One region of the Chryseobacterium wanjuense genome, then DNA from elsewhere that is predicted to be linked to it. Evidence: riboswitches for the same ligand, from Rfam matches in the RefSeq annotation. Region 1 holds a riboswitch; each other region holds the start of a gene.
What was found. A riboswitch is a leader RNA that binds a small molecule or an ion and turns the genes downstream of it on or off. The one in region 1 is predicted to bind cobalamin.

Region 1 (4,412 bases):
TTGGAAAGCGGTGATAAAAACTGGTGAACCAGATATCCGTGAGCACCATGAATTTCAATCACCTCAAATCCGGCTTTCACAGCTCTTCTAGCTGCATTTTTAAAATTCTGAACCTGTTCTTTAATTTCCTCCACCGTTAAAACATGAGGAATCCTTTCCGTCGGATGATAAGGTATCGGGCTTGGAGCAACGGTTTCCCATCCTTCTTCCACAGGAATCTGGATATTATTCCACGTTGAGCCTTTTCTTCCGGAATGAGCCAACTGAATTCCGATTTTGCTTTCTGAATTTTTATGGACAAATTCTACGATCCGCTGAAGCTTTTCCGCCTGTTCGTCGTTCCAGATTCCCATGCAGTGATTGGTGATCCTTCCGCGAGGTTCGATACCTGTTGCTTCTACCATAATTAATCCCGTTCCGCCCTGCGACCTGCTTCCGTAATGCACAAAATGAAAGTCATTGGCAAGACCGTTTTCACAAGAATACATACACATTGGAGACATCACCCAACGGTTTTTCAGCTCAACATTTCTGAATTTGACTGGCGTGTATAACATTTTTGAAGAATATTTTTAAGTTAAATTTTTGAAAAATAAGATAATATTGTCCACCTCATTAAAAAGGAGTAATTTTATCCCCCTTTTTTTAATTCACAATATATGAAAAAAGAAACTCAAATCAGTTACGAATATTTTAAGAATAGCAGTGAACTGAACGATATAGAAAGAAAATTGTTCGAAAGAGCAAAACAAGCCCGCGAAAATGCATACGCTCCCTATTCACAGTTTTTGGTAGGATGTGCCATTTTGCTTGAAAACGGAGAAATCTACTCCGGAAACAACCAAGAAAACGCAGCTTTTCCATCCGGGCTTTGTGCAGAAAGAACAACATTATTCTGGGTTGCCGCCAATTTTCCGAATGTAAAAATTAAAAAGATTTTTGTAGTGGGTGGCCCGAAAGAATTTCATGAGAAAAACCCTCCGATTCCGCCTTGTGGAGCCTGCAGACAAAGCTTAATTGAGTATGAAACAAAGCAAAATGAAAATATCGATCTCTATTTTTCGAGTATGAATGAAGAGGTGGTAAAAGTGCATTCTATTAAGGATTTGCTGCCGTTTTATTTTGATGCGACGTTTTTGTAGGATGGAATTTTTAGTTTAAATAAAACAATTTTATTTCAGTAACATCAACTTTGTCATCCTGAAAGGATCTAAGCACTAATTTTTTAAGATGTTTTCTAACACTATGTTGAGATCCTTTCAGGATGACAAACTTCGTGTGGAGTTCCTATTTTTCTGGAGATTGCTTTACTTCGACAGGCTCGCTCAGTACAGGCTGATTTCCCTCCTTGCAATGACATAAAGAAATGGATAACTGCAACCCTAGCCCCGATAGGAACGGCATCCTTTTGGGTTGCGGGCGGAGCATGAACTGAAAGTTTACGAACGTAGTTCAGGAGCCCGTAACCCAAAAGATATAGTGGATAGCGGGAAAAAGCTTCTTATTATCCTGAGTACAAAATGACCGAAGAATTTCAACTTTTCTGTTAATATTTTTCTCGTTTTTGCATTTTTGACGAATAAGTTTATCTTTGCAAAAATTTTGGTTTCCAATCATTTGGAATGAAAAGGGAATTGGGCGAAAATCCCAAACTGTCCCCGCAACTGTAAATCGCAACTGAAATTTCTACGAAAAACCACTGTGAAAACGGGAAGGTGTAGAAAAGCGAAAGTCAGGAGACCTGCCAAAATTATAACTAAATACATTGCTTTCGGAGGAAAAGTAAAATAGAATGGATATAAAAAGATCTTTAGTACTGCTTTTTTCGTCTTACGGTTGTTTTCTTTTTGCACAAGAGAAGACGATAGATACCGTTTACATCTTTGATAATCAAATGAATAAGGTGAAACTTTTTCATAAAGTCAATACCATTACCCCAAAAGACATCGAGAAAAATACCACCAACCTTTCGGAACTTTTACGTTTTCAATCCCAGGTTTATATTAAAGAAAATGGTCGTGGAGCTGTTTCTTCGCCTTCATTCAGAGGGACAAGCGCGGGACATACTGCTTTTGTGTGGAACGGAATTAATATCAATTCTAATTTTCTGGGACAGGGAGATGTGAATAATATTCCGCTTTTCGGATATGATCAGCTCGAGGTAAAAGCCGGCGGAGGAAGCGTGCAATACGGAAGCTCGGCCATCGGAGGAAGCATTCACCTGAATAATAACCTTGATTTTAACAAAGATTTTGGAGCTGCACTCTATTCTGAAGTCGCTTCTTTTGACACTTATAATAATTTTGCGAAGGCTTCATTTAGCAATGATAAATTCAGTTTTAAAGTTTCGGGAAATTATTTTATCAGCCAGAACGATTATGAAGTTCGGGAGAAGGAGTACATCAACAGAAACGGAAGATATTACAATACCTCGGTGAATGTAGGAGCTTCTTATAAAATTGCTCCCCATCAAACAATTTCGTGGCAAAACCAAATTTTTGACGGCTCACAATACTACCCGATTTTTGTAGAAAACGGAAATAAAACCAAATATAAAGCCCAGACTTTAAGAAGTTTATTGGCTTGGGACATCCATAAATCCAAGCTTTCCAACAGTCTGAAAGCGGCTTATACAGAAGATAATTTCCAGTATTTCGGAGATATTGACAAACCTAAAGAAAGCGGTGCGGAAGGAAAGAATTATATTTTTAAAAATGATTTTAATTATTTCATCACCCCAAAAATCAATGTCAATGTGATCGGAGAATTTCAGGTGAATAAAGGAGAAGGATATCAGTCGGGAATAGGAGATATCAGCAGAAACATGGGATCTGTAGCCGGTTTGGTGAGATATTTTGCGACTCAGGATCTTCGTTTTGAAGCTGGAGTGAAAAAAGATTTTGTGGAAGACATCAGCTCTCCCCTTCTATACTCTTTTTCAGGAAAATGGAATGCCATGAAATGGTATAACATAGGAATGAGCGTTTCCAGAAACTTGAGAATCCCTTCCTTTAATGATCTTTATTGGGAAAAAGGAGGAAATCCTGACCTGCTTCCGGAAACTTCAACCAATTTGGATATGGATCATGAATTCAGTTTTGGTGATTTTAAAATTACTTTAAGTCCGTATTACATGGATGTCAAAAACTACATCAACTGGCTTCCGACACCTTACGGATACTGGGCTGCATTCAACACTTACAAAGCTGAAATTTACGGTCTGGAATCTCAGGTTACTTTTAATAAAAACTTTGGAAAACACGGTTTCAGGCTGAACGCCGGGTATACCTATTCAAAATCGATCAATAAAGACACGGGAATGCAGATGGTGTATGTTCCTATTCATAAAGCGTTCGGGAATATCGATTATCAGTATAATTTCCTGAGAGTGTATGTTCAGGGGCTTTTCAACGGTCTTACGTACACGACAACAGACGAAAAAAGAGCGGATGCGATAGATCCATATTTCGTTTTGAATACTGGCATTTCTGCTACCCTTCTTAAAAAATATACTTTAGGATTTAAAGTAAATAATATTACAAACACAGTCTATCAAACGGTTTCCTATTATCCGATGCCGAAAAGAAACTACAGTGTTTATGCAACAATTAATTTTTAAACTAAAAAATATTATGAAAATAAACAGACTTTTGACACTTGTATTTGCATCTGCATTACTTTTCAATGTTTCGTGTAGTGATGATGATAATGTAACGGAAGAAATGTACTACGGAAACGGATTCCTGGTTGCGAATGAAGGAAATTTCGGGAAGCCGAATGCTGAAGTGACGTATGTAAGTTCGGATTTAAGCATTAAACAAGACAATATTTTCTCCAGCAATAATGGAGGCTCAAATCTTGGAGATGTTTTGCAGTCGATCACTTACAGCGGAGAAAATGCTTATCTTTTATTAAATAACTCCAATAAAATACAGGTTGTCAACCGCTATAACTTTAAGAGAACAGGGGAAATCACTTCTCAACTTAATTCGCCACGTTATATGGCTTTTGCCAACAACAATATCTACGTAACCAACGATAAATACGGGGGTGACAAATTTGTAAGCATTTATAAATCTTCTGATCTGTCTTTCGTGAAAAAAATCACTTTTACAGATAATGTTGAGAGAGTTGTAGAAGCCGGAAACAATATTTTTGTGCAAAATGCGTCATACGGTTTCGGAAATAAAATTACTTATATCACGACTTCCAACAACGAGATCCAATCTACGATCACTTTGCCGAGCGGAAACATCAATAAGATGATTGAAAGCAACGATATGATCTATGCAATTGCTGCAGGAACTTCAGATTCTTATATCTATCAGATTTCCAACACGGGAAGCATTACAAAAACATATACTCTGACAGGTATTGCCAATGCTACCAATCTGGAAATTGAGAAAAATAAA
Region 2 (4,412 bases), 110 kb from region 1:
ATGCTGTTTAATGAAGAGACGCTGGAGCCGATGTATAAACTTGAAGTCGGGCAAGCGGGAAGCTCATTCACGTTTGAAGTTGCGGAGAAGAATAAAATTCCGAGGTTTATCATTCATTCTGCTAAGAAAAAAGTAGAACATGATATTGTAAATCTTGATAAAACGATTGTAAAGCTTCAGCAGGAAAAATTTGAGGTTGAAAAACTGAAAACTGATCTCGCGGAAAGAAAAGAATCTGTTGAAGATAAGCGCGATAACCTGCAAAAACTGAACGAGCAGCTTCAGCAAAAGTTGTATAATTTTCAAAAACTTTACGAAGAAGAACATCGTAAACTGCAGTTTGGAAACAAAATTGAAACGTTCATCGACAGCTATACCAAAGGAAAATCGAGGAAAGATGTGGTGAAGGATTTTGTGAAGCTTTTGGAACAGGAAAAATTCAGGAAAATAGGAGCTGACAAAGATGAAAGTAAACGGCTTCAGGTGGTGAAAAGAAAAATCACCCAACAACTGAAGAAGGAAGATGTCATTGAAAAAATCGCCGAAACCAACGAAAAACTGGAAGAAAAGCGTAAAACAGACCGCGCTCTGTGGATGAAAGTCGGACAACGGGTTCGCATCACCGGAAGCACGAGTGTGGGAACGATCGAAAAGATCTCCAGAAATAAGGTGATTGTGAATTACGGAACGTTCAAGACGACGATTGATGCGGATGAATTGGAGAGAATTTAAATTTATATGGTTAGGCATATAAAATAATCTCTGAAATAGCCCATTTTGTCATTCTGGAAAATGTAAAGCTAACAGGTTTCAAAAACCTGTTAAGTTTGGATAATAAACAGATTAGTTGTCGATGTTAAGATAAAAAAGAGTGTCGTTGTGGCACTCTTTTTATTTAAATTTGAATTATGGTCAAAAGTTTCGAAATGTTTAAAAATTAAAGATTTAAAAGAATTGAAACAGTATTATTAAAAGTATTTAATTTATATATTTGAACTGTCAAAAAAATTTCATGATGATTTCCGTAAGCAAAGCGTTTTATTTATCTGTTTTCTGTCTTTTTTCTTTGGCTTTGATGAAAGGTCAGAATAAAGTTCCTTTCGGCGTTGTAAAAGCTGAGGAAGGATATGCCATGGTGCGTGTTCACAAAGAAGATTACCGAAAAATCATTGATAAGATCCGCATGAAAACAGGTGATGTTTTTGTTTATGTAAAGCCGGCTCCGGGAGAAACCGAATGGATCTGGATCAAATATCCTGAAAAAGACGACACCGAAAAACCTTTCGTAAGATACGACAGCATCACCAAAGAAGGAATGGTGAATAAAAACCGTGTTGTTTTTGTGGATCAGCTGCCGCATTTTACGCCTTCAAAATCTAAAAACGGGAAATCATTGATCTTCACGGACGATACCAATCCGAAAATTCCGGGAAATCAAAGAACAAAAGTCATTATCGATGTTTATCCTTCGTACGCCAAACTCAAAAAACAGGAGAAAGATGCGAACGGAAATATCATTAAAATTGATAAAGTAAAATCCTGGGGAGTCGGAACTGAGCTTCCAGAAGACTTAACCGAAATTAAATCCATCCGGGTACAGCAGCCGGGAAGAGGGTCTGTTTTTGTGAGGGACGCCATCAAAAATATGTTTATGCCCACGATGGATTTTAGCAATATCGGAGTGACGGCCATCGACAACGACCATATTTTCCTTTATATGATCAACGGTTCAGGTGCCAACCGTTATACCACGATCTGGACTATTAAGCAGGGAAAGGTCGAAAGTCAGATCATTTTCAAAAATCCGGAATAATTCGTTTATAATCATTATTTTTACATCGAAAAGTATTGAGCTTTTGGCTTCTTGCCTCTTGCTTAGTTCTTTTTAGAAACTGGTTTTGCTTAACTGCAGATTAAAAGGGAATCGTGTGAAAATCACGAACTGTCGCGCAACTGTAAGTAACTGAAGTCTTTATAAAGAATCCACTGTCTCGTATTACATAAGATGGGAAGGAAATAAAGATGTTACAAGTCAGGAGACCTGCCTTTTCTTTAAACAAAAAACTTTCGCGATTTGAAGTTTATTGATCTGATGGATGCTTCAGGGATTTTTGTCTCTGTTTTTCTGTAGTTTTAATAATATTTCATTTCGCATTAATTAATAATGAAATATGACTACAGAAGAAAGAATTACAGCATCGGAAACCAGAATCTTTAAAGCAGTTTTCCCCAATACAACCAATCATTACGATACGCTTTTCGGAGGTACGGCCATGCAGCTGATGGATGAAGTGGCATTCATTACCGCCACACGTTTTGCCAGAAAAAGAGTGGTGACCGTAAACAGTGATAAAATCGATTTCAAAAAGCCTATTCCCGCAGGAACGATCGTCGAGCTGATCGGGAAAGTAGCCCACGTCGGAACTACCAGTATGAAAGTAAATGTAGAAATCTACACCGAACAGATGTATTCTTACGAAAGGGAAAGAGCAATTGTCGGCGATTTTACTTTTGTGGCGATTGATGAATTCAAGAAACCAATTCAAGTATTATAAATAAAAGGCTCCGGCGGCCTTCGGCCGCCGGAGCTCAGTATTTTCAATGTTTTTTTAAGCGGTTTCGGCGGGCTTTGCCCGCCGAAACTTTTTATTTTTTTAATCGTTTTAATTTACAAGATTACCACTCATTTTGTCATGCTGTAAGCATTTAAACAAAGCAAAATTAGATTGTTGACGGAATAATAAGACGTCAAATTCATAGATTTTCGAAAAAATCTATCAAAAAAATTCCCGATACATTGTTCTTCATTACCTTATGAAAAACACTCAAATTAACGGGAGTGCTTCTTTCTTATTAAAATTTATTTCAACACCTTTTCCGTCTCCAAGTTTTTAACCATCAGCAACTGAAAAGCCTCTCCCAGTTCATCCGAAGCACGACTGATTGCATTTTCCAGCATATTTCTGATCTGCTTTTCCGTAACACCGGCTTCTGTCCAGCTTTTTCCGGAAGTGTGGGAGTTTAAGATAAAAGGCATGATTCTGTCGATGGAGCAGGCAAAAATTGCATCCGGAGTTTTCTCTTCTTCGAATTCCAGCCAAAGATCAAAGAATTCTGAGCGTAAAGGTTCGTCTAAAATTCCGAAAATATTTTGAGCAGAGATTTTTTCCCTTTCAAACTTTCCGACCATTGCCGCTTCGTCGAACAAAAAAGTATCTCCCGCTTCAATTTCAACAAGATCATGAATTGACAGCATTCTGATCACCCTCAACAAATCAATATCTGCTCTGTTTTTTGCGTATGGATAAAGGATTTGGGCTAAAATAATAATCTGCCACGAATGTTCCGCCGTATTTTCCCTTCTGGAATCATCTGCATTGTAATTTCTTCTCTGTACATTTTTTAAGGCATCAACTGCCAGAATAAAATCAATCTCCTTCTGTATCTTCATTATTAATTTTCTTTATAATATTCGTTTATTGGATATTCTTTAATATTGGTAATCCATTTATCATCAATGAATTCTTTTTTTGTCACCACTACTTTTTCACCGCCGGTTGCATCCTCTTCCAATTCATATACTTTAAATAACCCTCTTTGCGGAAGCACCGTATATTCAGTGGTAAGATGCCAGCAACACCCTGATTTTTAATAGGTAATCAACCTTTTACGTTCAGAATCGGTATTGAACATCCCCAAATTCTCATGAGCCAGCTGTGTCAGCTCTTCGCTCGGAACAAGTTGTTTTTTGGTGATATTGAATACATATACATCATAGGAAGGGCCGCCGTAGCCGCTTTCATTTCCGTTTCTGATCGCCACATCTTCCGTTCCGTCAAAATTGAAATCATCAAAAATCAATGGACTTTGTTCATTATATAACTGAATAATATTCGCAGTTGGCTTTTGATCTTCATTTAAATAAAAGTTTAAATCGTCAGAACTGAGGGTCTGAAATTTTTTAGAAGTCTTTTTATCAAATAATTCTATGGTTGCTTTCCCGCTGCATTCATTGTTCTCACAGTTTTCCACATTGATTTTCACGTCATAGTTCTTTGAAGCATCTTTTAACTCGAACTGATGCTGTGCAAAACAGAGATTTCCCATCAAAAGTATCGGTAACAATAATTTATAGCTCATCTTGAGGTGTTTTTTAAATTTAAATAAAATTTGAGTGTTTTTCAGGGTAAAATTTTGATTCAAAAGTACGAAAATTTAAAATTTTTGACCTGGTTTTAGCGTAAACAAAATTCAAAGTCAATTTCAATTAAAAATTATTAATCTGATTTTCAACACTTTAACAGTTTTATTTAAAAAATTTCACTACTTTGTATTGCATAATACCATTTTAATTACATATCTTTGTAATGTAAAATCAGAATAGGTTCAGCTAGCTAGGAACTTTACCTGAT
Region 3 (4,412 bases), 720 kb from region 1:
TACGCCTTCAGAAAAACTGGAAAGATTCTTTCGAAGTAAATAATATTAAGCTAAGCAACGCTTCTGAGTTATTATTTTTAAGTTCAGACGTAAAAGTAAAAAGATTTAAAATTTCCTGCAAAGACCCTAAATTCCCAAATATCATGGTCTATTATTTTGAACTGACCGATAAAAATGCAACAGACAAAACTCCGCTTGAAGAGTTTATTAAAAATTCTAAATTGACTTATATTTACCAGAAGACGGAGTAAAAAAATTTTAAAACGAAGATTTCATGTATAATCCGACCAGAAGAAACAGAAATATGGGAACCGAAAATCAGGGCTTTGGTCAAAATAACAGACTGAAAATCTCAACACCTTACGGAACGTTAAAATCTTTCTACGAAAGGATTGAAAAATATCAAAAAGAAGTAAGAATCATTAATGACCATGAGTTTTTATTTGTTATTGAAGAAACGCGTGAGAATTCCTTTCATTCCTGTTCAGTTGAGGATTTAGAAAAAATAATTGAACATATTCCAAAAGAAGATTATGGAGATTTAAAATTTATTATTCTACGTCAACCCAAAAGAAAAGAGGAGATAATCTCACCGGTTTGGGGAAGATTGATCTATAGTTTTGAAATTGAAAAAGAATATTTTCCTGCTATCATTTTAGATTCTATTGATTTAAATAAAAAATTAATTTGGTCTAAAAAACTGACTGTTGAAGATCAAAAAGAATTTATACGATTAAAAGAAGATGGTTATATTTTTGAAGAAAATACACGGAATTTTATTGCTGAATTAAAATTATATTCTTCAAGAAATACTCAACTTTATAGAACTTTACTTCATGAATTCGGACATTACGTTCATTATCTGGAAGTTGTGGAACGACCTGGAAATGAAGATGAGGATTATGAGGAAAAAGAAGCTCGTGATGATTATTATATGAGTATTCCTAAAGTTGAAAAAGAAAAATTTGCACATCAATATGCGGATCGTCTAAAAAATAAATTGATTGAAGACAAGATTATTCCTTTTGACAGAATTGAATTAAACACTAATCTCACAAATACTTTTCACAAATAGTATCAATATTATCAGTTGTTGAGAGAATCTGGACTTTAGAGAAGGTAAAATCTGCGTATTTTAGAAATCCCGATTTGAATTTAGTTGAAATATGAAATTTCTTATAAATGATAGACATAAATCATCCTGAATCTGAATTTATCTTTCAGGCAGGAACATTCACAGATAGAATTAGGAATTATTGCAGGAAATATATTTTAGAAACATTTGAAGAAAGAAAAATCACTTTTCAGGATATGAAAATTGAAGGTTTGATATTACAGGAGTTCTCAGAAATCCATTTTAAAGAAAATTTTATTAGCATTTCTCTTTTAATTAATGATTTAAATACTGAAATTGAAAAATTAGAATCTATTAATATTATTAGCGAAGATGGAAATTGTACTGTTTGCAATACAAAACTTACAACTTTCGATACTTTAATCAAAGAAAAAGATTTTAGATTTATTACTATTTGCAAAAAGTGTCCTAGTGAAATTTATAACATTTTAAATAAACTTGATTGGCTAACAGGAGCGGCATTTATTTAATTTAAAATCCAAAATTTTAAAAACTCAAACAAATATTCCCTACATTTGCCCCGAAAACAGTTCTTTAACATACTTCATCAAACGGAAAAGGTTTTACATAACGTAGATTAATAGGGAATCGTGTGAGAATCACGAGCTGTCGCGCAACTGTAAGTAACATACCAAAAGTTTTTGTCCAAGAATATCCACTGTGCAAACGGGAAGGATGACAAAGACTGTTACAAGTCAGGAGACCTGCCTGTTCCGAATTGACAATGCTTTCGCGGTTTGAAGCTTTTTGGTCATACAGATGATACTTTTTGAACGTATTTTGGTTTAAAATTTTAATCTTAATTTTTTAAACGCAAAGATTTTTTTGTTATAGCTTCTTATTTTTAGAGAGCAAAGAATTGCGACTTTGTCGCTGATGAAGCTAATGTTTCTTATACGTCCGCTTCTTAAAATCAATGAATTGATTCTTCTTTGCCTTCTTGAATATTGAAGGGTTTTTAATTAAATTTTGCGTCAAAAAAATAAAAAATTTAAGCCAATCCTTTTATTAAAGGAAAAATTACGTCCTCATTGTATCTACTCTATTCCACAAAATTTCTTTCTACAACTGCATTGCGAAGCATCTGAAGAGCTTTTAAAATCATTGTTTAATTTAAAAGTTTTAAGAAAATGCAAACGCACATTCTTGGCTATCCGCGTATTGGTAGCAACAGAGAACTCAAAAAAGCCTGCGAGCAATATTGGACGGGCAAAATCGATGTAAACGACCTTTTGGAAGTAGGAAAAACCATCACTCAAAACAACTGGAAACTGCAGCAGGAAGTAGGAATCGATCTTATCCCCTGCAACGATTTTTCGTATTATGACCAGGTTTTGGACATGACTTTGACGGTTGGAGCCATTCCGGAACGTTATCAGGAAATCGCTTTCAAAAAATCTGAGACCGATCTTTATTTTGCGATGGCAAGAGGTTTCCAGAAAGAAGGTTTGGACATCACTGCGATGGAAATGACGAAATGGTTTGATACCAATTACCATTACATCGTTCCTGAATTTCAAAAAAATCAGGAGTTTACATTATTTTCCAATAAAATTATTAAAGAATTCATCAATGCAAAACAGGCGGGAATCAATGCAAAACCTGTAATTATTGGCTTGCTGACGTATTTATTATTAGGAAAAGAAAAAGAAGAAGGTTTTGATAAACTGGATTTAGCGCAAAATTTGCTGCCGGTTTATATTCAAATCTTGAAAGAGCTTGAAAATCATGGTGCGGAATATATTCAGTTTGATGAGCCGTTTTTAGCTTTAGATTTAAATGAAAAAGCGAAAGAAACGTATCAGTTTATTTATGCTGAAATCAGAAAGCAGTTTCCGAAACTTAAATTTATTGTGACGACTTATTTTGAAGGATTAAAAGACAATCTTTCACTGGCAACTTCCCTTCCGATCGATGTTTTGCATATTGATCTGGTTCGTTGTCCTGAACAATTGGATGAAGTTTTAAAAACTATTCCTGAAACATTGAGCCTTTCTTTAGGAATCGTCGACGGAAGAAATATCTGGAAAAACGACTTTCAAAAATCATTACATTTTATTGAAAAAGCAGTTCAAAGAATTGGTTCGGAGAGAATTTTCATTGCTCCGTCCTGTTCATTGCTGCACGCTCCTTTTGACCTGGATTCTGAGAAAAATGAAGACATTTTATCTCCTGAAATCAAGCAATGGATGGCTTTTGCGAAACAGAAAGTATATGAGATTGTTGATTTAAAAAAATTAGCTTCAGAAAATCCGGATTATAACGCGTTACAGGCTTTAGCAGAAAATAAAAAAGCAATTGAAAACCGTAAAACCTCAACATTAATTCACAATCAGGACGTAAAAAACCGTGTTGATGTAACAACTGAGGAAGATGCACAAAGAAACTCTCCATTTACGATAAGAAAACAAACGCAGCAGGAAGTATTGAAGCTTCCTTTATTTCCGACGACCACGATTGGTTCGTTTCCGCAGACTAAAGAGGTGAGAAACTGGCGGGCAAAATTCAAAAAAAGAGAACTGAATGCCGAACAATACGATACTTTATTGAAACAGGAAACCGAAAGAACGATTCGCTGGCAAGAAGAAATTGGGATCGATGTCTTGGTTCACGGAGAATTTGAGCGAAACGACATGGTGGAATATTTCGGGGAACAATTGGCTGGATTTGCATTTACACAAAACGGCTGGGTTCAAAGTTACGGAAGCCGCTGCGTGAAACCTCCTGTGATTTTCGGAGATGTTCACAGACCGAATCCGATGACGGTGTATTGGTCGAAATATGCGCAATCTTTAACTCAAAAATGGGTAAAAGGAATGTTGACGGGACCTGTAACGATTCTTCAATGGTCTTTTGTGCGGGATGATCAACCTCGTTCATTGACTTGTAAACAAATTGCACTAGCGATTCGTGATGAGGTGAATGATTTGGAAAAAGTGGGAATCAGAATCATCCAGATTGATGAACCTGCGATTCGTGAAGGTCTTCCGTTGAGAAAATCTGACTGGCAGAATTATCTGAAATGGGCGGTTGAAGCCTTTAGAATTTCGGCAAGCGGTGTGGAAGATGCGACGCAGATTCATACGCACATGTGTTATTCTGAATTTAATGACATCATCCAAAACATCGCCGATATGGATGCCGACGTAATTACGATTGAATGCTCCAGAAGCCAGATGGAACTGTTGAATGCTTTTGCAGATTTCAAATATCCGAACGAGATTGGACCGGGAGTTTACGATATTCACTCGCCGAGAGTTCCGTCGAAAGAGGAAAT
Region 4 (4,412 bases), on a different contig from region 1:
GTAAAGGAATTTAAATCAACCACAGAAACGGTTCTGTCATAATTCGGGAATTTATATCCTCCGGAATTGGCGACAAAAAGCTGGTTTCCGACCACTTCAATTTCTTCCGGCTGATATCCAACCGTCACCTGTCTTTGAATCGCTAAAGAAGCGGTGTCAATTTCCACGACTTTCCCAAGCGGTGCATTCGGATCGAGAACCACAGGACCGGCATAACTTGTTGCATAAGCTTTTCCGTTTTTGAAAGTGATATAACGGCAGTTTTCAAGATTAATCGTCTTAATTCTCTTCGCCGTTTTTGCATCCAACACTTCAATTTTATTGGAAACATTGATGACAGCGTACAGTTTATTTCCATAAATCTGAATGTCATTTCCAACGTCGCCAAGTTCTTTGATAACATTCGGATTAATTTCAGCATAAATATTTCGGTGGTAAGTTCCTGTGGTATAATCAAAGAAATCCAGTGTTGCTTTGTTGCTTCCCATATTTCCTTCGTTCAACAAATAAAATCCTTTGATCGCCGTATTTTCCGGTGCTGCCAATCCTGATTCTGTTTCTTCACGAGTGATGTATTCATCCGTTCTGCATGAAATCAGTGAAATAAAAGCAAAAATTATAAGATAAAAGTTTAATTTTTTCATAAGGTAAAGCTTACAATAAGTTTAAAATTTCTTCCCGGCATAGGATAATTCAAAACCACATCATAATATTGGTTGAAAATATTATTGACCTCAAAACTGGCTTTAAACTGATGTGATTTTAAATTAAATCTTTTCTGAATCGATAAATCATGGGTGTACCAGGGCTGGATGTAGTTGTACTGGATATTATTCTGATTGACATCATAACGTTCGCCCACATAAACAAAACTGTAATTGAAACTCCAGTCTTTGTAATCAGACATCAGAGAAAAAGTTCCGCTGTGCCACGGCGTGTAAGGAATCTGATGCCCGAAATAGGATTCTTCCCTATCTGAAAAATCTCTTGCTCTCTGGAAAGTATAGCTTAATAATGGTCTTATTTTAACATTTCCGAATTTAAAATCTCCCTGAATATTCACATCCGTCCCCAAAATTTCAACATTTCCCAGATTCAGCATCGTCCACCGGAACATACTTCCGTTGGGGGCGGCGATGATTTTGTCTTCCACTTTATTGAAATACCCGTCAACTTTAGCATAAATTCTCTGGAAAACTTCGCTTTTAAATCTTTTTTGATACGTAAATCCAAAGTTATATTGATTGGTAAATTCCGGTTTTAAAGCCACATTTCCGATCATCGTATAATACAGATCATTGAAAGTCGGCATCCTGAAAATCCTTTTGTAGAAAGCTCTTACCGTAAAATCATGAGCATTGAAAGGTTTATAGCTAAGAAAAGCTGCGGGCGTCCATTCTGTTCTGTCAGGAGATTTTGAATTTTTTTCGACATCTTCTGAAACGAAAGTTCCTAAAACGCTTCCTAAAAATTTAATCCGTTTCCATTCATACGTCGTTGCAAAAGCAGCCAGTGTCGTGTATCGCGTCGGAAAAGAAAAATTAACCAAGTCTGCGTTCAGATTATTATATTGAAAATCTACACTCGCACTGATATCCCAATTCGGAGTGATGGAATACAAATTGGAGGAAGACACATACAGTTCTCTTTGTATATATTGATTCTGAATTTTTATGGACGAGACCGTATCAACATAATGGGTATAATCATAAGCAAACTTGGCTTTTAATTGAGTTTCCAGTTTTGGGAATATTTTTTTCTTAAAAGTTCCTTGTACGAAATAATTTTCATCGGCCTGTCTTTGACCTCTTCCGTCGAAACGGTTGTTCACGATCGCTGCAGGAATTCCACGATTTGATAAATATCCGTATCCTCTGACATTCCAGCTTCCATTATTGACTGTTCCGTTAAGGCTTGTTTCAAAACGTTTTGCATGAATATCAGAATCCATTCTTTTGGCAATTGTATCGTAAGCAATTTCTCCGTCGGGGTATTTTTTTGTGTAACGGTATTTGTAAACGCCATCACTCTGGATAAATTCTGAACTGAAGCTTGCTGAAATATTTTCCGAAATTTTCTGTTCTAAACGAAAAGACGGATTAAATAAATCAATGGAACTATTTTTAAATCTTACAACGAGATTTGTTTTTCTGTTTCCTTTAAAAATTGGAATTTTTGGTTGTAAATAAATAGAACCCGACGAACCAAAATCTTTTGCAGGTTGAAAAATTTCACTTTTTTGACCATTGTAGAGAGAAATTTCCTCCAGATCATCCAAAGAATATCTTCCCAAGTCCACGACTCCATTCTGGGCATTCCCGATTTGAATTCCATCATAAAAAACACCAACATGCTGACTTCCCATACTTCGGATATTGATTGTTTTTAAGCCGCCAATTCCGCCATAATCTTTAATCTGGACTCCCGAAAAATACCTCAACGCATCAGCAACCGACTGACTGTTGAGCCGTTCCAGCTCTTCACCCGACAACACCTGTGCAGGAAGAATTTCTTTAAAATTTTTCTTCTGAATATTGACAGGAATGATTGTATGTTCCTTAAGACTGTCCTTAGATTGTGAAAATATAAGCTGAGCAGCCAACACAAAAACTGTGATAGCCACCTTATGAAGTTGAGATGTAAAAAATTTTGTCACCATTAGCTCATTAAGAATAATGATGACGCTAATGGATATAAGAATACAACGACAAAGCACAGCCGTAAACTGCACAGAATCATTGATGTCCTAAGCTTTATTCCACGAAAGCGTCAAACGTTAAATCTTCTGGCAGGTCTTCTGACTTACTCCGTTTTTGAAATCCTTCCCATTAAAAACAGTGGATATAATCTTCAAAAACTTTTTTTGTGGAGCTTACAGCAGCGGGTCTGTTCCGGATTTTCACCGGATTCCCTTTTAAGCGCTTTTTATGGCTCACCAGATTTCGGCAAAGATAGAAAATAATTAAGAATAAATGATGGAAGGATAATTATTTTGGTAGAGAGCTGGAAATCAGGATTTTGAAATTACAAGCGAAAAGCAAAGAACTTCAAGCTTCCATCATCCAGCTTCCTACCTAATTTATTTTAATAATTTTTTGATGTCTTCAATTAATATTTCTCTGTCAGGATGGTATTTTCCGGTCAGTTTTGGAGATTTTCCTTCCTGATCTTCATAATTCAATCCAGAGTAATACAGAATCGGCATATTGTCTTTGTTGTATCTGCAACGGATGTTTCCGTCTTTGTCAACAAGGGCGATCATTCCGCTGTGGTTGAGACTTTCGCCTTCATCTTCTTTATCGCCAACATAGATATTAAACTGATCTGCAATTTTTCCGATATAATCTCTGTTTCCTGTCAGAAAATGCCAGTTTGGAGACTTAGCGCCGATTTTTTTAGCATGTTCTTTTAATAATTGCGGTGTGTCATTTTTAGGGTCAATGCTGATGGAAATAATGCCAAAATCCGGACTGTTGATTTCATCTTCGATCGCCCTCATATTGGTATTCATCACAGGACAAATCGTCGGGCATCTGCTGAAGAAAAACTCGACCAGATAGACTTTTCCGAGCATATCTTTATTGGTGATTTTTTTGTTGTTTTGATCGGTCAGTTCAAAATCCGGAACTTTCATGACGGTGTACAAATTCTTTTTAAAATATCCCATTCCGACACCGATTCCGACGAAAAGCAAAGCGATAATCACAATGGGAATGATCACTTTACTCTTTGTATTGTTGGTTTTTTTATTTTTGGACATATTTTTCAGGATTTTTTTTGAATTCATCTTTACAACCAGCACTGCAAAAACCGTAAGTTTTATTTTTATACACCGCTGTGTCTTTCATATCCGGTTCCGTCGGCATATGGCAGATCGGATCTTCTGCGTTGGCAAATTTTATTTTTTTTGTATTTGATTTTGAAGATGTATTTTTTTTATGCTTTACTTTAGGAGTTTCCTGAGCACAGGCCATTAATGATATAGACAGAAATGCTGTCAAAATGATTTTAGATTTCATTTTAGTTTAAATTGAAATTAATGATAGTATTGAATGAAATTGATTGACTTTTTTAAACTAATTTAATATTGAAATCATTTTAAACGTAAGGTTCGCAAAGTTTTTCGAAAACTTCATATTTATACGTTCGCAAGGGCGTTAACACTCAGCAATTGATAGCAAAGGTTATTTCAATATTAAATTCAACTAAAAAATTAGTTTAAAATAAAAATTAAGCTAAAGGTGGATGAAATATTCGGGAAGAATATTCTGAAGTATGAAAATTGATATAAGCCGAATTTGGATTTTTTATTGGAATATCAAACTGGTTTTTATCTGAAAATGAAAGGATTTCGTTGGATAAAAAGACGTCCAGTCCAGAAATTTTTATCGTTTGAGAATTGTTGGATTGTT

Region 2: linked by a shared signal. The riboswitch ahead of BMX24_RS02580 (acyl-CoA thioesterase) and the one ahead of BMX24_RS02080 (TonB-dependent receptor plug domain-containing protein) in region 1 are both predicted to bind cobalamin.
Region 3: linked by a shared signal. The riboswitch ahead of metE (5-methyltetrahydropteroyltriglutamate--homocysteine S-methyltransferase) and the one ahead of BMX24_RS02080 (TonB-dependent receptor plug domain-containing protein) in region 1 are both predicted to bind cobalamin.
Region 4: linked by a shared signal. The riboswitch ahead of BMX24_RS13085 (TonB-dependent receptor plug domain-containing protein) and the one ahead of BMX24_RS02080 (TonB-dependent receptor plug domain-containing protein) in region 1 are both predicted to bind cobalamin.

What each region holds. Positions count from the first base shown of each region.
Region 1 is NZ_FOIU01000001.1:455,846-460,257, reverse strand. Features, by position in the region: gene BMX24_RS02090 (NADH:flavin oxidoreductase/NADH oxidase) at 1-557, opposite strand, end outside; gene BMX24_RS02085 (cytidine deaminase) at 660-1,142, shown strand; gene BMX24_RS20955 (hypothetical protein) at 1,244-1,471, opposite strand; cobalamin riboswitch at 1,587-1,763, shown strand; gene BMX24_RS02080 (TonB-dependent receptor plug domain-containing protein) at 1,793-3,619, shown strand; gene BMX24_RS02075 (YncE family protein) at 3,633-4,412, shown strand, end outside.
Region 2 is NZ_FOIU01000001.1:561,162-565,573, reverse strand. Features, by position in the region: gene BMX24_RS02590 (endonuclease MutS2) at 1-732, shown strand, start outside; gene BMX24_RS02585 (hypothetical protein) at 1,013-1,813, shown strand; cobalamin riboswitch at 1,877-2,063, shown strand; gene BMX24_RS02580 (acyl-CoA thioesterase) at 2,172-2,555, shown strand; gene BMX24_RS02575 (HD domain-containing protein) at 2,861-3,451, opposite strand; gene BMX24_RS21305 (hypothetical protein) at 3,454-3,609, opposite strand; gene BMX24_RS02570 (XAC2610-related protein) at 3,649-4,140, opposite strand.
Region 3 is NZ_FOIU01000001.1:1,179,446-1,183,857, reverse strand. Features, by position in the region: gene BMX24_RS05325 (hypothetical protein) at 1-251, shown strand, start outside; gene BMX24_RS05320 (hypothetical protein) at 275-1,075, shown strand; gene BMX24_RS05315 (hypothetical protein) at 1,183-1,605, shown strand; cobalamin riboswitch at 1,677-1,861, shown strand; gene metE (5-methyltetrahydropteroyltriglutamate--homocysteine S-methyltransferase) at 2,266-4,412, shown strand, end outside.
Region 4 is NZ_FOIU01000002.1:286,067-290,478, forward strand. Features, by position in the region: gene BMX24_RS13080 (YncE family protein) at 1-644, opposite strand, end outside; gene BMX24_RS13085 (TonB-dependent receptor plug domain-containing protein) at 641-2,659, opposite strand; cobalamin riboswitch at 2,771-2,955, opposite strand; gene BMX24_RS13090 (SCO family protein) at 3,080-3,760, opposite strand; gene BMX24_RS13095 (YHS domain-containing protein) at 3,747-4,019, opposite strand; gene BMX24_RS13100 (hypothetical protein) at 4,231-4,412, opposite strand, start outside.